Linked DNA regions of Azoarcus sp. CIB. The protein of the gene in region 1 binds, or shares a complex with, the protein of each later gene. Links are inferred from orthologs where the notes say so. Each region holds a gene or a part of one and is shown in the gene's direction. Other genes may lie near its edges. The genes, in order: secG and secY.

Region 1 (11,219 bases):
CGAGCAGCTCAAGAAGATGTGGGAGCCGGGCGCGCAGGGCGCCGTCACCAGCTGGAAACAGATCGATCCGTCCTTCCCTGATGCGCCGCTCAAGCTGTTTGGTGCCGGGTCGGATTCGGGTACCTTCGATTACTTCACGGAAGCGGTCGTCGGCAAAGCGAAGGCCTCTCGCGGCGACTACACGGCCTCCGAGGACGACAACGTGCTGGTACAGGGTGTCTCCCGCGACATCAACGCCATCGGCTACTTCGGTTATGCCTATTACGCGGAAAACCAGGGCAAGCTCAAGGCTGTGTCGATCGTGAATAAGGAAGGCAAGCCAGTTCTGCCCGGTGCGGCGGCGGTGCTTGACGGTTCGTATAATCCGCTCTCGCGTCCGATCTTCATCTACGTTGCGGAAAAATCCCTTGAAAAGGCTGAAGTCCGCGACTTCGTGACCTACTATCTGAAAAATGCAAGCAAGCTCGCGACCGAAGTGAAATACGTTCCGCTCCCGGCCAAGGCATATGAGATCGCCTTGGACCACGTCAACAAGAAGAAGCTCGGCACCGTCTTCGGTGGCGAAGCTGAAGTCGGTGTAACGATCGATTCGCTGCTGGCTCGCGAAGCCAAGCTCTGATCGTATCTGAAGGTTGTGGTGCCCGGGCGTTCCGCCCGGGCACCCTTTTGTTGTTTGTAGGCGTCCAATGCAAGAAAACAATTCCGGCGGTGCCGCCGCACTCGTGCCCTACGGTCCGCTCTCCGTCAGCGACCGCCTGGCGAAGAAGACGCTGCGCAACTTCAAGGAGCGCGTAATCGAGCTCCTGCTTCTGGGGGCTGCGTTCGTCTCGGTCCTCACGACGGTCGGCATCATCTGGGTGCTGGTAAGCGAATCGGTCAATTTCTTCGGCACCGTATCGATCTGGGACTTTCTCACGGACACGATGTGGACGCCGCTGTTCGCCGAGCCGCGCTACGGGATCCTGCCGTTGTTGGCGGGTACGCTGACCACCTCTGCCGTAGCCTTGGTCGTGGCGATCCCGCTGGGAACCACGATCGCGATCTATCTTTCCGAATTCGCCCGCCCGGCGGTTCGTGAGTTGGTAAAGCCCTTTCTCGAACTCCTCGGCGGCATTCCCACCATCGTGTACGGGTACTTTGCCCTGATGGTAGTCATTCCGATACTTCAACTGCTCATGCCGGAGCTGTCGGGATTCAACATGCTCGGGGCCGGCATCGTCATGGGTATCGCTATCATTCCGTACGTGAGCTCCCTTGCCGAAGACGCCATGCGCGCGGTCCCGATGAGCATGCGCGAAGGTTCGTATGCCATGGGCGCAACCCGGCTGCAGACGGCGCTTCGTGTTGTCTTCCCGGCGGCCTTGTCGGGCATCCTGTCCGCGTACATCCTGGGCATTTCGCGTGCCGTGGGAGAAACCATGATCGTGGCGGTGGCGGCAGGCATGCAACCCAACTTTACGTTGAATCCGCTCGAGCCGGCACAGACGATCTCCGCCTACATCGTGCAGGTTGCACTGGGCGATCTGCCGCACGGTTCCATCGGCTACCAGTCGATCTTCGCGGCCGGTCTGAGCCTGATGCTCATGACGCTTGCCCTGAATCTTGTCGGACACGTCGTGCGGCGTCGATACCGCGAAGCTTATTAAGAAGAATGGCATGAAAGCAGAAGACATTCCCCTGATCAGAAAGATCATCCGGCGCAACAAGCGCCGCGAACTGCTGTTCGCGGTTGCCGGCTTCGTTGCGCTGCTTATCGGTGTGCTGACCTTCGTTGCGCTGTTTGCGCAGATGGCCTGGGCCGGTTGGGAGCGCATTTCTCCCGAATTCTTCACCAACTTCCCGTCGCGCCGTGCCGGGCAGGCGGGAATCTTGTCGGCCTGGGTCGGGTCGCTGCTCGTAATGCTTGTAACGGCAGTCTCGGCCGTCCCGCTGGGTGTCGCCGCGGGTATCTACCTCGAAGAGTACGCGCCGAAGAACCTGCTCACCGACATCATCGAGATCAATGTGACCAACCTCGCAGGTGTGCCGTCGATCGTGTATGGCCTGCTAGCGCTCGGCGTGTTCGTGTACACCTTCGGATTCGGGCAGAGCATCCTTTCTGCGGGCCTCACGCTCGGGCTCCTCATTCTCCCCGTGGTCATCGTATCGACGCGCGAATCGATCCGTTCGATTCCCTTACACATCCGCGAGGCGGCCTACGGATTGGGTGCCACGCGTTGGCAGGTGACCCGCGACCACATCGTGCCCTATTCACTGCCGGGTATCATGACCGGAGTCATCATCGGCATGTCTCGGGCGATAGGTGAGACGGCGCCCATCATCACCATCGGAGCGCTGACCTTCATCGCGTTCCTCCCGGAGTCGCCTGTCGGTCCGGAGTTCCCCTGGGTGAACTTCGAGTGGCTGACGTCGGGTTTTACCGTGATGCCAATCCAGATGTTCAACTGGACTTCGCGTCCGGAAGAGGCTTTCCAGCAAAACGCTGCGGCAGCCGGTTTTATCCTCGTCCTGATGACTTTGGCAATGAATGCCGTATCTATCTGGATTCGTTACCATGTGCGCAAGGACATCAAATGGTAAGCGTTGCTACGATGCGAATGAGCGAACAAGCCGCCGCGGACACTTCGGTGCAGGCAGGTGTTGCCTCGGGTGAGGCGCGGAACCCTAACCCCTCCGAGGCAACTGCACGGACCGGTAACGGAGTGCCCGTGAAGGCTTCCGTGGAGAATTTCAGTTTCTATTACGGCGATTACAAGGCGCTCAAGTCGATCTCCATGCCCGTGCATGAGAAACGCGTGACTGCCCTGATCGGTCCGTCCGGATGTGGCAAGTCAACTCTCTTGCGGAGTTTCAACCGCATGCACGACCTCTATCCGGGCAATCGCTACGAAGGGACGATCCGGCTGCATCCGGACAACACCAATCTGCTGGATCCGGCCGTGGATCCCATCGAAGTGCGCATGCGCATCGGCATGGTCTTCCAGAAACCCAACCCGTTCCCGAAATCGATCTACGAGAACGTTGCCTACGGTCTGCGCATCCGGGGTGAGCGCAATCGTTCGGCGATCGACGACCGCGTCCGCGAGGCGCTGCGCGGGGCAGCCTTGTGGTCGGAGGTCGAGCATCGGCTGCACGATCCGGCCACAGCACTATCGGGTGGCCAGCAGCAGCGACTGTGCATTGCGCGTTGCCTCGCTACGCAGCCCGAAGTGCTACTCTTCGACGAGCCAACTTCGGCGCTCGATCCGATCGCGACGGCCAGTATCGAAGAGCTGATCCACGAACTGCGAGACAAGGTCACGATCCTTATCGTCACTCACAACATGCAGCAGGCTGCCCGCGTGTCCGACTACACGGCATACATGTATCTCGGCGAGTTGATGGAGTTCGGCGAAACCAACCAGATCTTCGTCAATCCGAAGCGCAAGGAAACCGAAGACTACATCACCGGCCGTTTCGGCTAGGTGTGCGGGCAGGACCTCGTCCTGCACTCGCCGAATCTGGCGAACGACCTTCCTGAGGCATTGAAATGGCCGGGCGCATGCCGCGTAAAGAGGAGGCCTTACAGTGGCCTCCGTTGGTCAGTGTCGCCCCAGCCTTCCTTTACCTCGACAAGGCCTGAAGTTACAATCGAAAAATTTCGCTGGGGCGCGGTGCATGAAACGAAAGCTAGTCGTCGGAAACTGGAAGATGAACGGCGACCGTGCGCGCAACAGTGCTCTTCTGGACCAGCTTCTGGGTGCCATGCCGGCGGGCGTCGACTGCGCAGTCTGCGCGCCGTTTCCATATCTTCCTCAGGTCGGGGAAATCCTTGCGGGCAGCGACGTCGCGCTCGGGGCACAGGATGTGAGCGAATTCTCCGATGGCGCCTACACGGGCGATGTAAGCGTGACGATGCTCGCCGACTGGGGCGTCCGCTTTGTTATTGTCGGCCATTCCGAGCGAAGGGCGCTGCATGGCGAGTCCGATGTGGTGGTTGCCCGCAAGGCTGCGGTAGCGCTGGAAGGTGGGATCGTACCTATTGTCTGCATCGGCGAGACTCTGACCGAGCGTCAGTCCGGGGTCACGGAGCAGGTGCTCGAGCGGCAACTGGATGCGCTTGCAGCTAGTCTGTCGCCCGAAGCGCTGCAGCGTATCGTGCTGGCTTACGAGCCGGTCTGGGCGATCGGCACCGGCCGCGCTGCGACCGTCGCGCAGGTTCAGGCTGTGCTGGGATTCGTCAGGCGTTGGCTGGCGTGCCATCTTTCCGCGCCCGAGCGGATTCGCATCCTTTATGGCGGCAGTGTGAAGCCCGAGATGGCGAGCGGGCTGTTCGGCTTGCCGGATGCAGATGGCGGCTTGATCGGTGGGGCTTCGCTCGATGCGCAGTCCTTTCTTGAAATCTGTCGAGCGGCAACGGCCGCGCAGGGCAGTTGAGATTCAAAACAAGGTCATATTATGAGTAATTACTTATTTTCTATTGTCCTGACCATTCATGTGCTGGTCGGGCTTGGCATCATTGCGCTGGTTCTGATGCAGCATGGCAAGGGGGCCGATGCGGGCGCTGCATTCGGTAGCGGGGCGTCGGGCAGCGTGTTCGGTTCCTCCGGTTCGGCGAATTTTCTTAGTCGCACTACGGGAATACTCGCAGCGGTATTCTTTCTCACGAGTCTTGGGCTCAGCTACCTTGGCAACGGCAAGGCAGTTAAGCCTTCCAGTGTCATGCAGGATGCTGCCGTGACCGCTCCGGCGTCCGCCGGGGAGGCTGTCCCCGCGGGTGCGGCGGACGACTCGAAGGCGCAATCGATCCCGAAATAAGTTCCCCTTGGGGCTTTGCGGGATACGGGAAAGGCCGTATAATTTTGTGCTGTAACGAACGTGCCGACGTGGTGAAATTGGTAGACACGCCATCTTGAGGGGGTGGTGGCGAAAGCCGTGTGAGTTCGAGTCTCACCGTCGGCACCAGAACACTGAATCGCCCGCGAAAGCGGGCGTTTTCATGCAATGGGTTAATAAAAAAAACTAAAACAATCTGTATTTAAGACGGGGTGTCACGCAATGCTGGAAAACTACTTTCCTGTTCTGATGTTCATCCTCGTGGGGCTTGGTTTTGGCCTTGTTCCCGTCATCTTGGGGCGACTCGTTGCGCCCTATCGTCCCGGCAGCGAGAAGCTGTCCCCGTATGAGTGTGGCTTCGAGGCATTCGAAGATGCGCGCATGAAGTTCGATGTGCGCTATTACCTCATCGCGATCCTTTTCATTCTTTTCGATCTCGAAATCGCCTTTCTTTTTCCGTGGGCGACGGTGTTCCAGGAATTCATTGCGGCCGGTCAAGTCGCGTGGTTCGTATTCGGCTCGGTTATGGTCTTCATTGCCGTGCTGGTCATCGGTTATGTCGTTGAGTGGAAAAACGGTGCGCTCGACTGGGAGTGATGCATGAGTATTGAGGGCGTCTTTCGCGAAGGGTTTGTAACCACTTCGCTCGATGCGGTAATCAACTGGACTCGCACGGGGTCTCTCTGGCCGATGACCTTCGGTCTTGCTTGCTGTGCGGTCGAGATGATTCATGCGGGTTGTTCTCGCTACGACCTTGACCGCTTTGGTGTCGTGTTTCGGCCCAGTCCGCGGCAGTCGGATCTGATGATTGTGGCTGGGACTCTCTGCAACAAGATGGCGCCAGCGCTACGCAAGGTGTACGAGCAGATGGCCGAGCCTCGCTGGGTCATCTCGATGGGGTCGTGCGCCAATGGTGGTGGCTACTACCACTATTCCTACTCGGTCGTGCGCGGTTGTGACCGCATTGTGCCGGTCGATGTGTACGTCCCCGGTTGTCCACCTACGGCTGAAGCGCTGCTCTACGGCATCATTCAGCTCCAAAACAAGATCAAGCGCACGAATACCATCGCGCGCTGACGGATGGTTCATCTATGAGTCCCAAGCTTGAGCGTCTGAGCCAGGCCCTGCAAGAGGTCCTGGGTGACAAGTTACGGTCGATCGTGGTCGATCGTGGTGAGGTGACCATCGACGTTGCGCCGGAAGATTATCTCGGCGTGGCTCAGACTCTGCGTGATTACGCGGATCTGTGCTTCGAAGAGTTGCTCGATGTGTCCGGCCTCGATTATTCGACTTACGGGAATGGTGCCTGGGGTGGAAAGCGCTTTGCGGTTGCCGTCCATCTCCTTTCGGTTGCGAAAAACTGGCGTCTGCGCGTGAAAGTCTTCGCGGCTGACGACGATTTTCCGGTGCTCGAATCCGTCGTGGGTATCTGGCCGAGCGCCAACTGGTATGAGCGCGAGACCTTCGATCTGTACGGAATCATGTTCTCGGGGCACCCCGATCTGCGGCGGATTCTGACCGACTACGGTTTTGTCGGTCATCCATTCCGCAAGGATTTTCCGGTCACCGGGTACGTCGAGATGCGCTACGACGCGGACCAGGGTCGGGTTGTCTATCAGCCGGTTACGATCGAGCCGCGCGAAAATACTCCGCGCATTGTGCGCGATGAGAATTACGGGGATGTCGGCCATGGCTGAGATTCGCAATTACACGATCAACTTTGGTCCTCAGCATCCGTCTGCGCACGGCGTGCTGCGTCTGGTTCTCGAACTGGACGGCGAGGTCGTCGAGCGCGCCGATCCCCATATCGGGTTGCTCCACCGGGGGACGGAAAAGCTTGCCGAAACGCGCACGTGGATCCAGTCAGTGCCTTACATGGACCGTCTCGACTACGTGTCCATGATGTGCAACGAGCATGCGTACTGCATGGCGATCGAGCGTCTGCTCGGGATCGAGGTGCCGATTCGCGCGCAGTACATTCGCGTGATGTTCGACGAGGTTACGCGGATCCTGAACCACCTTCTGGGCATCGGTACGCACGCACTCGACATCGGCGCCATGACGATGGTGCTGTACACATTCCGCGAGCGTGAAGACCTCATGGACGTATACGAAGCGGTGTCCGGTGCGCGGATGCATGCGGCGTATTACCGCCCGGGTGGCGTCTATCGTGATCTGCCTGACCGCATGCCCCAGTATGAGGTCAGCAAGTTCAAGAACGCCAACACGGTTCGCCAGTTGAACGAGAGCCGTCAGGGCTCGATGCTGGACTTCCTCGAAGACTTTACCAACCGCTTCACCGGCTACTGCGACGATTACGAGACGCTGCTGACGGATAACCGGATCTGGAAGCAGCGGACCGTCGGCATTGGTGTGGTGACGCCCGAGCAGGCGAAGGCTTGGGGTTTCACCGGTGTGATGTTGCGCGGTTCTGGCGTGCCTTGGGATTTGCGCAAGAAGCAGCCTTACGAGGTCTACGACCAGGTCGAATTCGATGTGCCGGTCGGAAAGACCGGCGACTGCTATGACCGCTACCTCGTCCGGATGGAGGAGATGCGGCAGTCCAATCGCATCATCAAGCAGTGCATCGACTGGTTGCGCAAGAACCCCGGCCCCGTGATTGCCGATAACCACAAAGTTGCACCGCCGCCGCGTGAGCGCATGAAGGCGAACATGGAAGAGCTTATCCATCACTTCAAGCTCTTCACCGAAGGTATGCACGTTCCGGCGGGTGAGGTTTATGCCGCGGTCGAGCATCCTAAGGGCGAGTTCGGCGTGTATGCAGTATCCGACGGCGCAAATAAGCCCTACCGTCTGAAGATGCGCGCGCCTGGCTTTGCGCACCTTGCTGCGATGGACGAAATGGCGCGTGGGCACATGATTGCCGACGTCGTCGCGATCATTGGCACCATGGATGTCGTGTTCGGCGAAATCGACCGCTGAACGCTTGGTCTTGAAACGTCGGCAGGCAACCCGGGAAGACGAGTACGAAATGCTGAGTCAAGAATCGCTACAACAGATCGATCGCGAGATCGCGAAATATCCACCCGAGCAGAAGCAGTCGGCCGCGATGTCGGCGCTGCGCATCGCGCAGGTCGAAAAGGGCTGGCTGCCGAAGGAAGTCATCGAGTTCGTTGCCAGCTATCTCGGCATGCCCGCTATTGCGGCCTATGAGGTGGCGAGCTTCTACAACATGTATGACCTCGAGCCGGTGGGGCGTCACAAGATCACCGTGTGCACGAATCTCCCCTGTGCGCTATCCGGTGGTGTCCATGCGGCCGACTATCTTAAGGAAAAGCTCGGCATCGACTTCAACGAAACGACCCCCGACGGGAAGTTCACGCTGAAGGAAGGTGAGTGCATGGGTGCTTGCGGCGATGCCCCCGTGCTGCTGGTCAATAATCATCACATGTGCAGCTGGATGACGAAGGAAAAGATCGATCAGATCCTCGCGGAGCTGGAAGACAAATGAGCGCAAGCGGACTGATTCTCGCCGGCGTCGACGGCGATCGTACCTGGGGGCTGCAGGACTATGTTGCACGCGGTGGTTATTCCGCGCTGCGCAAGATCATCAGCGAAAAAATCCCGCCTGAGACGATCATCGCGGAACTGAAGGCCTCCTCCCTGCGTGGTCGTGGTGGCGCAGGTTTCCCGACCGGGTTGAAGTGGAGCTTCATGCCCCGTTCCTTCCCTGGGGCAAAGTATCTGGCGTGCAACTCGGACGAAGGCGAGCCGGGTACCTTCAAGGATCGTGACATCCTGCGCTACAACCCGCACACGGTCATCGAAGGGATGACCATCGCTGCGTATGCGATGGGTTGCGAGCGTGGCTACAACTACATTCACGGCGAGATCTTCGAGGTCTACGAGCGCTTCGAAGCAGCGCTTGCCGAGGCACGTGCGGCGGGCCTGCTCGGGCAGAACATTCTCGGTTCCGATTTCTCATTCGAGCTGTTCGCCCATCACGGCTACGGCGCGTATATCTGCGGTGAGGAAACCGCACTGCTCGAGTCGATCGAAGGCAAGAAGGGCCAGCCGCGCTTCAAGCCGCCTTTCCCTGCCAGCTACGGCCTGTACGGAAAGCCGACGACGATCAACAACACGGAAACTTTCGCGTCCGTTCCGTTCATCATCAACATGGGCGGAGAAGCCTTCCTCAACCTGGGCAAACCGAACAACGGCGGCACGAAGCTGTTCTCGGTATCCGGTCATGTGAGCCGTCCCGGCAATTACGAAATTGCCATGGGTACGCCGTTCGCCGAGCTGCTCGAGATGGCGGGTGGGATGCGCGGCGGGCGCAAGCTCAAGGCGGTGATCCCCGGCGGTTCGTCGGCGCCTGTCCTTCCGGGCAACGTGATGATGGACTGCACGATGGACTATGACTCGATCTCGAAAGCGGGGTCGATGCTCGGTTCTGGCGCCGTCATCGTGATGGATGAAACGACGTGCATGGTCAAGGCGCTCGAGCGTCTGTCGTACTTCTACTTCGAGGAGTCCTGCGGCCAGTGCACCCCGTGCCGGGAAGGTACGGGCTGGCTTTACCGCGTCGTCCATCGCATCGAAAACGGACTCGGGCGGAAGGACGACCTCGACCTTCTCAATTCGGTAACCGGCAACATCATGGGCCGCACGATCTGCGCCCTCGGTGATGCCGCGTCGATGCCGGTGCAGAGCTTCATCAAGCACTTCGGTTCCGAATTCGAGTACCACATTGAAAACAAGAAATGTCTAGTGCCGCCTGAAGTCCAGTATGAAGGCAGCCAAATCTACGTGAGACCGTGATGCTAGAGATTGAAATCGACGGCAAGCAGGTGACGGTCGAGGATGGCAGCACCATCATGGATGCTGCCACCAAGGCCGGTGCTTTCGTTCCGCACTTCTGTTACCACAAGAAGCTCTCGATCGCGGCGAGCTGCCGCATGTGCCTCGTGCAGGTCGAGAAGGCACCCAAGCCGCTTCCCGCGTGCGCCACTCCGGTGACGAACGGGATGAAGGTATGGACACGTTCGGAGCAGGCGGTGAAGGCCCAGAAGGGCGTCATGGAGTTTCTGCTCATCAACCACCCGCTGGATTGCCCGATCTGCGACCAGGGTGGCGAGTGCCAGTTGCAGGATCTGGCTGTCGGCTACGGCGGCAGCCAGTCGCGTTACGAGGAAGAGAAGCGCGTCGTTCTGAACAAGAACCTCGGTCCGCTCGTTTCGACCGATATGACGCGCTGCATCAACTGCACGCGCTGCGTGCGATTCACGACGGAAATCGCAGGGCAGATGGAACTGGGCCAGGCATTCCGCGGCGAACATGCCGAAATCATGCCGTTCGTCGAAAAGACGGTGGACTCGGAGTTGTCCGGCAACATCATCGATCTCTGCCCCGTCGGTGCGCTGACCTCGAAGCCGTTCCGCTTCTCGGCCCGTACCTGGGAGCTGGCGCGTCGCCGTTCGGTGAGCCCGCACGATTCGCTCGGCTCCAACCTGATCGTTCAGGTGAAGCACGATGTGGTCAAGCGCGTGCTGCCGTTCGAAAACGAGGACATCAACGAGTGCTGGTTGTCCGACAAGGACCGTTTCTCGTATGAAGGTCTCAACGGCGAAGATCGTCTCACCGTCCCGATGCTCAAGCAGGACGGTGTGTGGAAGGAAGCGGACTGGCAGACGGCCCTTGAATTCGCGGCGAACGGGCTGCGCAAGACGGCCAAGCAGAACGGTCCGGATTCCATCGGCGCGCTGGCTTCGCCGCATGCAACGGTCGAAGAGCTGTATCTTCTGCAGAAGCTCACTCGTGCCATCGGTTCCGACAGCGTCGATTTCCGCCTGCGTCAGAGCGATTTCCGCGCTGACGGGTTCCGCGAAGGTGCACCGTGGCTGGGCATGCCCATCAACGATGTGGGCGGCCTCAACCGCCTGCTAGTGATCGGCAGCTTCCTGCGCAAGGATACGCCGCTGCTCGCCCAGCGCGTGCGGCAGGCGGCCAAGCGCGGTCTGCATGTCAGTGCAATCAATGCGAGCGCCGAGGAGTGGCTGTTGCCGGTGAAAAACCGCGTGCTGGCCGCCCCGTCCGCTATCGTCCCTGTGCTCCTGCAGGTGGTTGCCGCTCTCGCGGCCGAGAAGGGTGCAAAGGTCGCCGAGCATCTTTCCGCGGTCATGCCCTCCGCCGTGTCCGATGAGGCGCGTGCGATCGCCCAGAGTCTCGCATCCGGCCGCAAGGTCGCTGTCTGGCTCGGCAACCTTGCGGTGCAGAGCGAATATGCTTGCGAGATTCAGCAACTCGCTGAGGAAATTGCGCGCCTGACCGAAGGTGTTTTCGGGGTGATCGGCGAGGCAGCCAACAGTGTCGGCGGTTATCTTGCCAAGGCAGTGCCCCTGGTTGGTGGCCTCAATGCGCGGCAGATGCTGGAGCAACCCCGC
Region 2 (8,244 bases), 1.1 Mb from region 1 along the record:
CGAAGACATCGAGCTGCTGAAGCGCGAGCTCCAGAAGATCATGGGTGTGCCGGTGCACGTCAATATCGAGGAAGTGCGCAAGCCGGAAGTCGATGCCAAGCTGATCGCCGATTCGATCGCCCAGCAGCTCGAGAAGCGCATCATGTTCCGCCGCGCCATGAAGCGCGCGATGCAGAACGCGATGCGTCTTGGTGCACAAGGCATCAAGATCATGAGCGCCGGTCGCCTCAACGGCGCCGAGATCGCGCGCACGGAGTGGTACCGCGAAGGTCGCGTGCCGCTGCATACCCTGCGTGCCGACATTGACTACGGGGTCGCGGAAGCAAGCACGACTTACGGCATCATCGGCATCAAGGTTTGGGTCTATAAGGGCGAGATGCTCGGTCGTAATGAGCGTCCGGCAGTCGTCGAAAACGAGAACGAGGCTCGTCGGGGCCGACGCGGCGCGCCGCGCGGTGCCGAGGGTGAAGGTCGCCCCGGTCGCCGTCCCGCACGCCGTGGCGGTGCTGAAGGGCAGGCCAAGCAGCCGCAAGAAAGCAGGGGTGAATGATGCTTCAGCCGACGAGAAGGAAATATCGAAAGGAGCAGAAGGGCCGTAACACCGGAGTGGCAACGCGCGGTGCGAAAGTTAGCTTCGGCGAATTCGGCCTCAAGGCAATTGGGCGCGGTCGCCTGACGGCCCGCCAGATTGAGTCTGCCCGTCGTGCGATGACTCGGCATATCAAGCGCGGCGGCCGGATCTGGATCCGGATCTTCCCGGACAAGCCGATCTCGAAGAAGCCTGCAGAAGTCCGTATGGGTAACGGCAAGGGTAACCCCGAGTACTGGGTTGCCGAGATTCAGCCGGGCAAGGTCCTGTACGAGATGGATGGTGTCGATGAGGCGCTGGCGCGTGAAGCGTTCCGCCTCGCAGCCGCGAAGCTGCCGCTCGAGACCGTGTTTGTTCACCGTCAACTGGGGTAATCATGAAAGCGAGTGAACTCCGCGCGAAAAGCGCCGGTGAATTGAATCAGGAATTGCTCGAGTTGCTGAAGGCGCAGTTCTCGCTGCGTATGCAGCTTGCGACGCAGCAGCTCGGCAACACAAGCCAACTCGGAAAGGTTCGCCACGACATCGCGCGTGTGCGTACCGTTCTGCGTGAAAAGGCAGGGCAGAAATGAGCGAACAAATCGAAAAGGTGCGTCGCGCCCTCGTCGGCCGTGTAGTCAGCGACAAGATGCAGAACACGGTTACCGTGTTGGTTGAGCGTCGCGTCAAGCACGAACTGTACGGAAAAGTGATTACGCGTTCGGCGAAGTATCATGCGCACGTCGAGGGCGGCATCGCTGCCGCCGGCGATTTGGTTGAGATCGAGGAGTGCCGTCCGATTTCCAAGACCAAGTCCTGGCGCGTCGCGAAGGTACTCGAGAAGGTAAGCGTAATCTAAGCAGAGTACGGGCTACTGCTGTGGACAGCTTGGCAGGTGACTGCCAAGCTGTTATAATTTTCTTTCTTTGCTTTTCGCTCTTCGGGGCTCCCTACCCGTACGGGTTCCAAGACTGACCGCTGTAGCGGGGCAAGTTGGAGATAAATTCATGATTCAAATGCAGTCCATTCTGGATGTCGCCGACAATACTGGCGCGCGTTCGGTGATGTGCATCAAGGTCCTTGGTGGTTCGAAGCGTCGCTATGCTGGCATCGGCGACATCATCAAGGTGACCGTGAAGGATGCAGCACCGAGGGGTCGCGTCAAGAAGGGCGATATCTACAGTGCCGTGGTGGTGCGTACCGCGAAGGGCGTGCGTCGTCCGGACGGTTCGTTGGTAAGGTTCGATGGCAATGCGGCCGTCCTGCTGAATAATAAGCTCGAGCCGATCGGCACGCGTATCTTCGGGCCGGTGACGCGCGAGCTGCGTACCGAGCGGTTCATGAAGATCGTCTCGCTGGCGCCTGAAGTGCTCTAAGGAGTTATCGAGATGAACAAGATCCGCAAGGGTGATGAGGTTGTTGTCCTGACGGGCAAGGACCGTGGTCGTCGCGGTGTCGTGCTGCGTCGTGTCGACGAGGATCATCTGGTGGTTGAGGGTGTGAATCGTGCGAAGAAGCATGTGCGTCCGAATCCGCTCAAGGGGGAAGTGGGTGGCATCGTTGAGAAGGAGATGCCGCTGCACGTTTCGAACGTTGCGCTGTTCAACTCCGCCACTCAGAAGGGTGATCGCGTGGGTATTCGTGTGCTTGAGGATGGTCGCAAGGTGCGCTTCTTCAAGTCGAATGGCGAACTGGTGAACGCGTAAGGAGTGGTGATGGCGCGCTTGCAGCAGTACTACAAGGAAACGATTGCTCTCGATCTGCTGAAGCAGTTCGGGTACAAGTCCGTGATGGAAGTGCCTCGTGTTACGAAGATCACGCTGAACATGGGTGTCGGCGAGGCGGTTGGTGACAAGAAGATTCTCGATCATGCTGTTGGCGACATGCAGAAGATCGCGGGTCAGAAGCCGGTGGTGACCAAGGCGCGCAAGTCGATCGCGGGTTTCAAGATTCGTGACGGTTATCCGATCGGCTGCATGGTGACCTTGCGTGGCGAGAAGATGTTCGAATTCCTCGATCGTCTGGTGACGATCGCCATGCCGCGCATTCGCGATTTTCGCGGTATCGCCGGCAAGGGCTTCGACGGTCGCGGCAACTACAACCTGGGCGTCAAAGAGCAGATCATTTTTCCCGAGATCGAGTACGACAAGATCGATGCTCTGCGGGGTATGAATATCAGCATCACGACGACGGCCAAGACCGATCAGGAAGCTCGCGCTCTGCTCGCGGCGTTCAAGTTCCCGTTCAAGAATTGAGGGTGTTATGGCAAAACTGGCTCTGATCAATCGAGAAGAGAAGCGTCGCAAGCTGGTGGCGAAATTCGCCGCGAAGCGTGCCGCGCTGATCGCTCAGATCAACGATTTCAAGTTGCCTGAAGAAGAGCGCATGGCTGCTCGTCTGAAGCTGCAGCAGCTTCCCCGCAACGCAAGCCCCGTTCGCGAGCGCAATCGCTGCGCCCTGACGGGTCGTCCGCGCGGCGTGTTCCGCAAATTCGGGCTGTGCCGCAACAAGCTGCGCGATCTCGCGTTCCGCGGCGAAGTTCCGGGTATGACCAAGGCGAGCTGGTAAGGAGATTATCGAATGAGTATGTCCGATCCGATCGCCGATATGCTGACCCGCATCCGCAATGGTCAGCAGGCTCAAAAGCAGAGCGTGTCAATGCCCAGCTCGAAGCTGAAGGTTGCGATTGCCAAGGTCCTGCAGGATGAAGGTTACATCGACGGCTATGCAGTGCGTGATGCCGAGGGCAAGGCCCAGCTCGACGTGGAGTTGAAGTACTACGCCGGTCGTCCTGTCATCGAGCGCATCGAGCGTGTCAGCCGTCCCGGTCTGCGTGTCTACAAGGGCAGTGACGATCTGCCGCGTGTCATGAACGGTCTTGGTGTTGCGATCGTGTCGACGCCGCGTGGCGTCATGACCGACCGTGCGGCACGTGCCGGGCGCGTGGGCGGCGAAGTCATCTGTTACGTCGCTTAAGGGGGTCTCATGTCTCGTGTAGCTAAGAATCCGGTGGCAATCCCCCAGGGCGTCGATGTGAACGTCGCGGCTGGCGAGGTTTCCGTCAAGGGGCCGCTGGGTACCGCCAAGCAGTACATCGGCAACGCTGTCTCGGTGCAGCGCGAAGGCGATGCGCTCGTGTTCGCCGCCGTTGCCGGTGCTGCGAATGGCCGTGCGATGTCGGGTACCGTGCGCGCGCTGGTGAATAACATGGTCACCGGCGTGACGAAGGGTTTCGAGCGCAAGCTGAACCTCGTGGGCGTCGGTTATCGTGCGCAGGCGCAGGGCGACAAGCTGAATCTGACGCTCGGTTTTTCGCATCCTGTCGTGCACCAGATGCCGGCCGGTGTGAAGGTGGAAACCCCGACGCAGACGGAAATCGTCATCAAGGGCATCGACAAGCAGCAAGTCGGGCAGGTCGCTGCCGAAGTGCGTGCATACCGCGCTCCTGAGCCTTACAAGGGCAAGGGCGTCCGCTACGCGGACGAGGTGGTCGTGCTCAAGGAAACCAAGAAGAAGTAAGGGCGGTTCGATATGAACAAGAAAGTGGTTCGTCTGCGTCGTGCTCGTAAAACCCGAGCCAAAATCGCGGAACTGAAGGCGGTTCGTCTGACTGTGTTCCGTTCCAATTCCCATATCTACGCCCAGATCATCGATGGTTCCGGTGCGCGTGTGCTCGCGGCTGCCTCAACGGTCGAGGCGGACGTGCGTTCGCAACTGTCGCACGGCGGCAATAAGGCTGCTGCCGTGATCGTCGGCAAGCTGATCGCCGAGCGTGCGAAGGCCGCGGGTATCGAGTCCGTCGCGTTCGATCGCGCCGGCTTCCAGTATCACGGTCGCGTCCAGGCGCTGGCCGAGGCCGCCCGCGAAGGCGGTCTCAAGTTCTAAGCGAGGAATCGTATGGCTAAGCAACAAAGCAAGCGTCCGCAGGCTTCCGAGGAGCGTGACGACGGCCTGCGCGAGAAGATGGTCGCCATCAACCGCGTGACCAAGGTCGTGAAGGGCGGTCGTATCCTCGGTTTTGCGGCGCTGACGGTGGTTGGCGATGGCGATGGCGGCATCGGCATGGGTAAAGGCAAGTCCCGCGAAGTGCCCGTCGCCGTGCAGAAGGCTATGGACGAGGCGCGCCGCAAGATGGTCAAGGTCTCGCTGAAGAGCGGTACGCTGCAGCATTCGGTGGTCGGCAAGCATGGCGCTGCGTCGGTCCTGATGCAGCCGGCACCCAGCGGTACCGGAATCATTGCCGGCGGCCCGATGCGCGCGGTTTTCGAAGTCATGGGTGTGACCGACGTGACCTGCAAGTGCCTCGGTTCGTCGAATCCGTACAACGTCGTGCGTGCAACGCTGAACGGTCTCCTGGCGGTCAACACGCCGGCGGAGATCGCCGCGAAGCGTGGCAAGAGCGTCGAAGAAATTCTGGGGTAAGCCATGGCCGAGAAAACGATCAAGGTTACGCTGGTCAAGAGCGTGATCGGTACCAAGCAGTCGCACCGTGCTACGGTGCGCGGGCTCGGCTTGCGTCGCCTGAACCATACCGTCGAACTTCAGGACACGCCTGAAGTTCGCGGCATGGTGAATAAGGTGTCCTACCTGCTGAAGTGTGAGGGTTGAGATGCGTCTGAATACGATTAAACCCGCAGCCGGTTCGAAGTCAGCCGCCAGGCGCGTCGGACGCGGCATCGGCAGTGGCCTGGGTAAAACCTGCGGCCGCGGTCACAAGGGGCAAAAGTCACGTGCCGGCGGATTCCACAAGGTCGGTTTCGAAGGCGGTCAGATGCCGCTTCAGCGCCGTCTGCCGAAGCGTGGCTTCGTCTCGCTGACCGGATCGCGCAACGCCGAAGTTCGTCTCTCGGAACTGGATAAGCTGCCGGTTGATGAGGTCGATCTACTCGTGCTGAAGCAGGCCGGCGTGATAGCTGCTGATGCGCTTTCGGCGAAGGTGGTTCTGTCCGGCAGCATCGGCCGTAAGGTCACGTTGCGCGGCGTCGGTGCTACGAAGGGCGCGCTCGCGGCCATTCAGGCGGCCGGCGGTTCGGTCGTCACCGAGTAAGCGGGAATCCAGCTGTGGCCAATCCCGCTGCCACCTTGGGAACGCCCGGTCGTTTTGGCGATCTGAAGCGCCGACTGTTGTTCCTGGTCGGTGCTCTGATCGTCTATCGGATCGGTGCGCACATCCCTGTGCCCGGAATCGATCCCAGTCGGCTGGCGGAGTTGTTCCAGTCGCAGTCGGGGGGAATTCTCGGCGTCTTCAACCTGTTCTCGGGTGGTGCGCTGTCGCGCTTCACTATCTTTGCGCTCGGGATCATGCCGTACATCTCGGCATCGATCATCATGCAGTTGATGACTGTGGCGGTACCGTCGCTAGAAGCCCTGAAGAAGGAGGGTGAGGCCGGTCGGCGCAAGATCACGCAGTACACGCGTGCCGGCACGCTGATTCTGGCGTTGGCTCAGTCCCTCGGCATCGCAATTGCGCTCGAAGGGCAGGCCGGGCTGGTGCTGGATCCGGGGCTCACCTTCCGTTTCGTGACGGTGGCGACGCTCGTGACGGGCACGATGTTCCTGATGTGGCTCGGTGAGCAGATCACCGAACGCGGGTTGGGCAACGGTATCTCTCTCATCATCTTCGCCGGCATTGCGGCGGGGCTGCCGAGCTCGATCGCCGGTCTGTTCGAGCTCGTGCGCACGGGTGCGATGCATCCCTTCACGGCGCTGCTGATCTGCGTGCTGGTGGCGCTCGTCACGGCGTTCGTGGTGTTCGTCGAGCGCGGCCAGCGCAAGATCTTGGTGAACTACGCAAAGCGCCAGGTCGGTAACAAGATCTACGGCGGCCAGAGTTCGCATCTGCCGCTGAAGCTGAACATGGCCGGCGTAATTCCACCGATTTTCGCGTCGAGCATCATCCTTTTTCCCGCGACGCTGGGTCAGTGGTTCGGTTCGTCGGAGAGCATGATCTGGCTGCGGGATCTTTCGGCGAAGCTCGCGCCCGGGCAGCCGGTCTACGTGATGCTCTACGCAGTGGCGATCGTGTTCTTCTGTTTCTTCTACACCGCGCTCGTGTTCAATGCACGGGAGACCGCGGATAACCTGAAGAAGAGCGGGGCGTTCGTGCCAGGTATTCGGCCGGGCGACCAGACGGCGCGCTACATCGACAAGATCTTGACGCGACTGACGTTGGTGGGGGCGGTGTATATCACGCTGGTATGCCTGCTGCCCGAGTTTCTGATCCTGAAGTGGAATGTTCCGTTCTACTTCGGCGGGACGTCGCTACTGATCATCGTGGTGGTGACGATGGACTTCATGGCGCAGGTTCAGGCTTACGTTATGTCTCATCAGTACGAGAGTCTGCTGAAGAAGGCGAACTTCAAGGGGGCGGGCCTTCCGATCCGGTAAGTTATGGCGAAGGAAGACGTTATCGAGATGCAGGGGGAGGTTGCCGAGAACCTCCCTAACGCAACGTTTCGCGTCCGGCTCGAAAACGGACACATGGTCCTCGGGTATATATCCGGGAAGATGCGTATGCACTACATCCGCATTCTTCCTGGTGACAAGGTCACCGTGCAGTTGACGCCCTATGACCTGACCAAGGCCCGGATCGTCTTCCGGACCAAGTAATCAAGAAACAGGAGCAAGGAAATGAGAGTTCAGGCATCGGTTAAGCGGCTCTGCCGCAATTGCAAGATCGTTCGCCGCAAGGGTGTTGTCCGCGTCATCTGCGCGGATCCGCGGCATAAACAGCGTCAGGGTTGATCTTCGGGCGCTCAGGGATTAACATTTAATGTTTAGCTTTTTGGGGTAATCGAATGGCCCGTATTGCTGGGGTAAACATTCCCAATCACAAGCATGCCGAGATTGCGCTGACCGCCATCTATGGAATTGGCCGTTCGCGTGCTCAGAATATCTGTGATTCCGCCAACGTCGCGCGTTCCGTCAAGGTGAAGGATCTCACCGAGTCGGATATGGAGCGCCTGCGTGACGAGGTCGGCAAGTTTATCGTCGAGGGCGATCTTCGCCGTGAAGTGACGATGAATATCAAGCGCCTGATGGATTTGGGCTGCTATCGTGGTGTCCGTCACCGTCGCGGCCTTCCGCTGCGCGGTCAGAGGACCCGGACTAACGCCCGCACCCGCAAGGGACCGCGCAAGGCGATCGCCGGAAAGAAGTGATAAGGACTGATAATGGCTAAAACTGCTGCGAAAGTTCGCAAGAAGGTCAAAAAGAACGTTGCCGAGGGTATCGCGCACGTTCATGCGAGCTTCAATAACACGATCATTACGATTACCGATCGTCAGGGCAATGCCCTGTCGTGGGCAACGTCGGGCGGTGCGGGCTTCAAGGGTTCGCGCAAGAGCACGCCGTTTGCCGCCCAGGTTGCCGCTGAAGCCGCAGGCAAGGCCGCGCAGGAATGCGGCGTCAAGAACCTGGAAGTGCGCATCAAGGGGCCCGGTCCGGGCCGCGAATCCGCTGTTCGCGCCCTGAACGCGCTGGGTATGAAGATCTCCAGCATTACCGACATCACGCCGATTCCGCACAACGGCTGCCGTCCGCCGAAAAAGCGTCGTATCTGACAAGGAGTTGAAACGTGGCTCGTAATCTGGATCCCAAGTGCCGTCAGTGCCGTCGCGAAGGCGAGAAGCTGTTCCTGAAGGCCGAGAAGTGCTTCACCGACAAGTGCGCGATCGA

What was found.
Region 2: secG (region 1) and secY share a complex: the UniProt entries of both Escherichia coli proteins name them as parts of the sec protein translocase complex. The link is inferred for Azoarcus sp. CIB from one-to-one orthologs.

What each region holds. Positions count from the first base shown.
Region 1 is NZ_CP011072.1:3,355,898-3,367,116, reverse strand. The notes cover bases 3,435-6,117. They hold secG (preprotein translocase subunit SecG), read left to right. Parts: upstream 3,435-4,437; coding sequence 4,438-4,797; downstream 4,798-6,117. Other genes in these bases: AzCIB_RS14860 (NADH-quinone oxidoreductase subunit C), read left to right, coding at 5,907-6,117; AzCIB_RS24255 (NuoB/complex I 20 kDa subunit family protein), read left to right, coding at 5,416-5,892; ndhC (NADH-quinone oxidoreductase subunit A), read left to right, coding at 5,038-5,412; tpiA (triose-phosphate isomerase), read left to right, coding at 3,658-4,416; pstB (phosphate ABC transporter ATP-binding protein PstB), read left to right, coding at 3,435-3,464. In the rest of the region: AzCIB_RS14905 (PstS family phosphate ABC transporter substrate-binding protein), read left to right, coding at 1-619; phosphate ABC transporter permease subunit PstC, read left to right, coding at 687-1,646; phosphate ABC transporter permease PstA, read left to right, coding at 1,657-2,580; more of pstB, read left to right, coding at 2,598-3,434; more of AzCIB_RS14860, read left to right, coding at 6,118-6,512; AzCIB_RS14855 (NADH-quinone oxidoreductase subunit D), read left to right, coding at 6,505-7,758; NADH-quinone oxidoreductase subunit NuoE, read left to right, coding at 7,808-8,287; NADH-quinone oxidoreductase subunit NuoF, read left to right, coding at 8,284-9,597; NADH-quinone oxidoreductase subunit NuoG, read left to right, coding at 9,597-11,219. UniProt on the Escherichia coli protein: Subunit of the protein translocation channel SecYEG. Overexpression of some hybrid proteins has been thought to jam the protein secretion apparatus resulting in cell death; while this may be true it also results in FtsH-mediated degradation of SecY.
Region 2 is NZ_CP011072.1:4,478,651-4,486,894, reverse strand. The notes cover bases 4,907-7,791. They hold secY (preprotein translocase subunit SecY), read left to right. Parts: upstream 4,907-5,628; coding sequence 5,629-6,954; downstream 6,955-7,791. Other genes in these bases: rpsK (30S ribosomal protein S11), read left to right, coding at 7,740-7,791; rpsM (30S ribosomal protein S13), read left to right, coding at 7,365-7,727; rpmJ (50S ribosomal protein L36), read left to right, coding at 7,198-7,311; infA (translation initiation factor IF-1), read left to right, coding at 6,958-7,176; rplO (50S ribosomal protein L15), read left to right, coding at 5,177-5,614. Outside these bases: rpsC (30S ribosomal protein S3), read left to right, coding at 1-550; rplP (50S ribosomal protein L16), read left to right, coding at 550-963; rpmC (50S ribosomal protein L29), read left to right, coding at 966-1,160; rpsQ (30S ribosomal protein S17), read left to right, coding at 1,157-1,426; rplN (50S ribosomal protein L14), read left to right, coding at 1,575-1,943; rplX (50S ribosomal protein L24), read left to right, coding at 1,956-2,273; rplE (50S ribosomal protein L5), read left to right, coding at 2,283-2,822; rpsN (30S ribosomal protein S14), read left to right, coding at 2,830-3,135; rpsH (30S ribosomal protein S8), read left to right, coding at 3,148-3,543; rplF (50S ribosomal protein L6), read left to right, coding at 3,553-4,086; rplR (50S ribosomal protein L18), read left to right, coding at 4,099-4,452; more of rpsE, read left to right, coding at 4,465-4,906; more of rpsK, read left to right, coding at 7,792-8,129; rpsD (30S ribosomal protein S4), read left to right, coding at 8,144-8,244. UniProt on the Escherichia coli protein: The central subunit of the protein translocation channel SecYEG. Consists of two halves formed by TMs 1-5 and 6-10.